One region of the Neobacillus sp. FW104-15D2 genome, then DNA from elsewhere that is predicted to be linked to it. Evidence: riboswitches for the same ligand, from Rfam matches in the RefSeq annotation. Region 1 holds a riboswitch; the other holds the start of a gene.

Region 1 (3,130 bases):
GACAGTGCCACCTCCGCCTGTTCCTCCGCCGGATGAGGATCCGTTGATATCGCGAATCAAGTTATAAGCATCAGGAGTCCCAATACCTGAAGCCATATCATAACCAGTTGTTGCCGGATAGTACAGGTTACTTCCGCTTGTGACATCGTGGAAAGCGTTATAGGTTTGAGTTGTATTAAACATCTTATAAAGTGTAGGGTTTGCCTGGCCAAGGTTTCCCTTACCGTTTGCTGCTGCATATTGGTTATTGAGCGCAGCAATACCCGCCCATAACGGTGCTGCCGCTGATGTACCGCCGACTACAGTCCAGGCTCCCTGGCTATAGATGGAATATCCAGTGCTTGGATCAGCATCTGCTGATATGTCCGGAACCTCACGTTTTCCGTTCGAGTAACTATTTTGCACACCAGTACCAGACTGGAACGAAGGCATTGCATAGACTTTTGACAGACCGCCGCCTCCACCAGTTTTATTGGTGCTGTTAGCCCATACTGATTCTGAACTGTAAGAGGATCCGCTTAAGTTCAGATGAGTTCCGCCAACACCTGTTACATATGGGTCGTTTGCTGGGCTGTCGACCTCTAAAGTAGAACCGCCGGAATCATAAGCTCCATTGTCACCTGATGCAGCAAAAATACTTTGTCCCTGGGTAGCATATTGCTGGAATATGGTATGCAGGCTGTTCATTGTAGCACTGGAAGCATGCTGTTCACCGATTCCCCAGCTGACAGAAATTGATTTTGATTTATTATCAGTTGCTATTCTTTGATAGTTATCAATTAGGCCTTGATCTGTGTTTGGCGCTTCATAAACGACTACCTGTGCTTTTGGTGCAATCGCGTTGATTACCTCAATATCCAGTTCTACTTCGACTTCACCCTGGCCAGCTGCACCGCTATATCCATCAACGTATACATTTGTAGGCGCAGGGCTTCCAAGACCATAATAATTACTATAGGAAGTAATATTCGAAGCCTTATATCCATCAAGTTCCATTACTGCTACTGTTTGGCCTGATCCTGTATAGCCGGCACTTGCCAGCGGGCTGACATCATAAGCCCCTTTCAACTCAGTTGGAGTATAACCGCCAGACGGGCCGCTGCCCACTCTTGGGTTAACAGCTGCGGGCTTATTACTTACTTGAGGTGATTGTTTTCTGACTTTAGGATGTGTGTAGTGCGCCTCATTATTAAGACCTTCTACATCGGTAATGACTCCCTCAAATTCTGCAGGTATCTCAGGAGCCTGTTCATTCGCAAAATAGTTCTGCCCTTTGGAATTTTTATAGTCATTGATGGTTACTGCAAATGCATCTTCCATCTGTCCGGTTGTTCCATTAACTGTGATAAAAGCATTGTTGGATGATACACCCTGAACTTCAAATCCTTTGCTTTTTAAAAAACTTTTTACATTCTCGACCGTTTGATCCGTCGGGCCAAATTGACTTCTAAATTCTTCAGGTGTTAGGTACTGCTTGTAATTTGGGGAGGAAGGGTCATTGAGACTTGCAATAAAGCTATCCAGCTTATCACTGTTTCTTAATTGCAGGGCCACCGTTAAGGAAGCCTTTGTACTGCGGCTGGTATGGCTAATCAGCTTTCCATGTGCTGCTGCCATTGGCGCTGCACCTTTTAACTGAACGTGGCTGGGAGCTGCAGCGTAGCTTGGACCTCCTGACATGCCCAGTGTCAGGCTTAGTACGGACGCAGCAAGTGGCATTAAAACTTTACTTCTTTTCATTTTTTCACCTCTCCATTTCCCCAAACAAAAAATCTCCAACGTGGCACATTTTTACCAGTCTGGCGGCCCGACTGCCGTGGAATCGTTTGCTGTCTTTCTTTAGGCTCGTGGCTTTGCGTCACCATCTTTCAATGGTTTTGCTTTTTCATTTGGAATAATTTTTCCGATTATCTAGCATTTTAGCTAGTTAAAAATACCAAGTATATAAGTCTATAAGCATATTTACAATTAAAATTTGATGAGAAAACGAAGAGAGTCATAGGGAAATCAGCACTTCTGTCGAGTGGGATGTTTTATCGCATCAGCCAATACTCCTGAAACGAAATTTTCCCAACCTCTATGTCGTCCTAAAGTCTCATACAACCGACATTAAACTTGTCACTTTTCAACAAAAAAAGGCAGTACAAAAGACCGATTAAGATGCTCTTTTTCCTATGTTCAATAAACTGTCACAATTCTCAGCAAACACCCCTGCCCTTTTGAACCTTTTTTTCTTATATAGAAGGTGAAAGGGTGGTGCAATTAAATGAATTTAAAATCGGGTAATATTGCAGGGTTTGAGGAATATTCACAGTTCTCATCACTTAAGGAATTTAACACTCATTATGAAAAGTGGCTGTCAATACATAAGGGTGATTTTTCAAAAGGTGAATTGGTAGGGTTAAAACGTCTTGTCCGTTTCGCCGCTAAGGTTCCTGGAGTCTGTAATGCAAAGATTGGTACTATTTTAAAAGCAATTAATGAGGACTATCATGATAATGGTATCTCACGATCTACATTTAAGCGAATGATACAAAAAGCTAAAGATTTAGGCCTCCTTACTGTTCATGAAACAGAAAGAAAAAATGGATCCCAATCAAGCAATTTATATATTTTTAATCGTTTTCCATCAAATGAACCACCCAAAGAGGAAAAAATGAACCACCATAATGAAACCATTAATCTTTTAAAAACTAATAATCAAAAGATAATAAAACGTCAGGAAGAAAAGCCCCAAGAATTAGATCACACTTTTGTCAGTGATAGAGTTCCCCAGCCTTTTATTCAAGTGGCAAAGTACTTTTTTCCAGAAGCGAAAACCATCGAAGAATATTGGCATATGGTCCTGGTTGCAGCATATCGGAATAATTACGAGAAGGAAAAGGATTGTGTTCTTGATATTGCCATTCGATCTTTCCAGCAGCTCATTCGAAAAATAAAAACAGCCAAGGGAGTAAAACAGCCAATTGCTTACTTCTACGGCATATTGGATAACAAATTTGAAGAGCTTTTTGTTCAGGAGTTATTTGAATTGGCAAATTGAGGAGTACTTTGGGGAATTAGTATTTTCAAATAGGATACATTAAAAAATGAGCAATATAAATTGCTCAAAACCTTGCAGGGAGTGATG
Region 2 (3,130 bases), on a different contig from region 1:
GGCGGGGATTTAATCAGCCTCTATCCTTATATTATTAGCTCAGACTATTACTTTGATAAAAGAGTTAATAAAATGGGGCAGTATTATGAGGAGTCAAAGGAACTGGCTGAGTTTTTTAATAACTGCGAGAATGTATCCACTTTACCTCAAAGACCCGTTTCAAATATGTTTCATGTTCATTTTCATGTGGCTAAGGAAAGCCTAGTATCGCTCCTGGCAGATATTTATAAAGAAACAGGCATCGGCATTACCGGGAATTTGAGAGAAACAGGAGAAGACTCCTGCTATTTTGAACTAAGCGTCGGGGACAACTACGGCAACATTCCAAAAGAGCAGATTGAAAAAGTATTCGGCTTGCTTGATGAAAGAATCAAAGCTTTATCGTGATTTAATAAGAGGATGCCAACGGGCTTTTTTCTCTAAATAATAGGATAGGCGTGGTAGAACAATGCTGATAATAGGCGCGACTCAAAAAGCATTAAAAGAGCTGGGGATAACACCGGAAGTTTATAGTGAGGAGATCTCGCCAAATACAATGACATGGCATATGAATATGTTTAAAATAGGCCGATACAATAATCTGCTCCTAATGAATGATATTACATTATATAGCTTGACCATTGTGGGAGTAAAAAAGAAAGATCTGCGTAATTTTAATGAGCTTATTCGAAACCATTTTCATACACAGTTCTTGGCTGAGGGGTATAAGCCTGAAAAAATAACCCTTTTTCTAAATCAGATAGACGAAATAACTTTTACAAAAACACATAACAGAAGAGTAGTGGGCTGCATGGTAGATATTGTGAAACTCATTAACCATATTTATCCTTCAGGTAATGACCTGATTGCTGAGAATCCTGTAGAAATAAATAGGTATAATAACGATATGTTTTTTTCAGTTACCAAGGAACGTCCAAGTAAAATGTTTAGGGAGCAACTGGAAAGTCTGTAGAGCTATTCTCTTATCAGTTTCTCCACCGCAGGGACATCGGCCGGAGCCCATACCAGCAAGGCAAGATTTTCTCTCTTCAGCCATATAAGCTTGGAATGTTCAGAAGGCTTTGGTATGTCTTTAACCACTTTGCTTTTAATCGTAATCAATTGAATAGTAAAGCTTTCGTATTCATGAGGGTTTTCATGAAAGATATCAATGGGATCGATTTCACAGCCCAGTTCTTCAAAAATCTCCCTTCTCAGGGCGGTAAAAGGATCTTCCCCTGGTTCTACTTTTCCACCCGGGAGTTCCCACATGTTTGGCATAGACATTTTTGGGGACCTAAGTGCACAAAATATTTCCCCATCCTCATTCTCTATCGGGGCTGCAACCACTTTAACTGCCTTTTTCAAAAAAATGCCTCCGTTCACCATTTTGTCCCTTCATCATATCAAGACAGGAAAACACAAACAAATAGGCTCGTACTGATTGATTAAGTGTCTTGTGAAAATTTTAGGAATCTATAACTATATGCCCTATTGAAATGTCTATTTTTATATAATAGAATGAGTACATAGGACTAAATACCCAAAAATTAAAAGAAATGGCAAACTTATCGAAAGGTAAGGACGCAAAGCTAAAGGGGCTAAAGTCAAACGACAAAGCCAGCCAGTTGCCGATCATAGGATGTTTATTTTCGGCTAATCTTTTAGATTAGCTTTTTTATTTAGCTAATCAGTATTTATATCCATAAATTCTGAACGCATAAGCAAAACTAAGGCATCCGCCAAAAAGGCTTGGCGAATGCCAAGTTTTCCTAATTAAAAGGTGGGAATCGTTATGGAGTCACTGGATAACTTAAAAAGAAGCATTTATCTCTGGATCATCCCATTTATTATTTTGGCTTTAATTATCTTTAGTATTGTCCACCCTAATCCCGCAGCCAGCAGTCAGTTTAACGAAATGGTAACACCTATTCTTTTCTGGATCATGCTTGTAAGCTGGTATATGATTTTCCAAAACCTTTTCTTTCGTGCAATCGAATATATGAATCTGGCAATCATCAGTTTGGCTCATATAGCTTCTGTTTATGATTCTATTTATCACTTTATGGCAATGGGGAAACCGGGCGCATTGGGGATTGCGGTAATCTGGACTCCATTAGTATTTATTCTGTTTTTCCTTACCCTGCAATCGAAATTGGGTTTAATTTATTCGCTAATTATCTTTGCGGTAACTCTTAGTTTTGGCATGCAAAATCTTAATCATATCCCAGCTTATTATTTAGTGCCATTAGCACAATATTATATAGCTAATATTGTTTATATCGTTATACTCTTCTTTTTTCAAAAGGTATTTAAAATGCATGGAGAGATTGAGCTTTTAAAAAGAAATGCGTCAGTTGATACCTTAACCGGGATAGCAAACCGCAGTCAGATTGATCTTTGGCTTGATACACACGCGGAAAAGGCGACCAGACAAGGAACCACTTTTTCTATTATCTTTTTTGACATCGACCATTTTAAAATGGTAAATGATGAATTTGGCCACAAGGCTGGGGACAATGTATTAAAAGAGTTTGCCCAGCTTATTAAGGAATTTCTTCCGAAAACGGCCTTTTTTGGCCGTTGGGGTGGAGAAGAGTTTCTTATCATTTTTAATGGTCCTTTGGAAAAGGCTGCAGAATGGGCTGAGGGCTTGAGGAAAACAATCAGCAAACACGAATTCGCAGTTGGCAGCAGACAAACTGCGAGTTTTGGGGTAACTGATTTTCAACCTGGAGAAACAACCGATGCTATGCTTGGAAGGGCCGATATGGGACTATACGAATCAAAAAATCAGGGGAGAAATCAAATAACACTCGTTTAAGTTTACATCTTAACTTTCTTAAAAGCATCCATGGGTAAATACGGATGCTTTTTTGTTTTGGCTCTGGTATTAAAGCTCAAAGTTGATTTTTCCCTAATTTGATTGAAGCAAAAGGCGCGAGACTCCTCGGAAACGCTATCGCATTTCCTTCGTGCGTGGGCAATTTCAAGGGAGGTATTCAATGTCCTGCGGGAAAAGCGGTCCAAGGGAGACCCCGCAGGTGCATAGCGCCGAAAGCGGAAATCAACAGGCAAGATTAACAAAGCCTTGTTTTTTTAGTAAAAGTCCATATTAAGAGTGATAACTTACATTGTCGGAAATAAGATT

Evidence for each region. A riboswitch is a leader RNA that binds a small molecule or an ion and turns the genes downstream of it on or off. The one in region 1 is predicted to bind cyclic di-GMP.
Region 2: it holds a riboswitch for cyclic di-GMP, as region 1 does, so the genes downstream of both, AC3WR0_RS24410 (GGDEF domain-containing protein) here and AC3WR0_RS14960 (S53 family peptidase) in region 1, are expected to answer to the same signal.

What each region holds. Positions count from the first base shown of each region.
Region 1 covers NZ_JBYTCJ010000018.1:35,106-38,235, reverse strand. The annotation lists gene AC3WR0_RS14960 (S53 family peptidase) at 1-1,740, opposite strand, end outside; cyclic di-GMP riboswitch class I at 1,799-1,892, opposite strand; gene AC3WR0_RS14955 (hypothetical protein) at 2,267-3,043, shown strand.
Region 2 covers NZ_JBYTCJ010000050.1:5,742-8,871, reverse strand. The annotation lists gene AC3WR0_RS24425 (threonine aldolase family protein) at 1-387, shown strand, start outside; gene AC3WR0_RS24420 (DUF6933 domain-containing protein) at 449-952, shown strand; gene AC3WR0_RS24415 ((deoxy)nucleoside triphosphate pyrophosphohydrolase) at 955-1,347, opposite strand; cyclic di-GMP riboswitch class I at 1,531-1,615, shown strand; gene AC3WR0_RS24410 (GGDEF domain-containing protein) at 1,775-2,803, shown strand.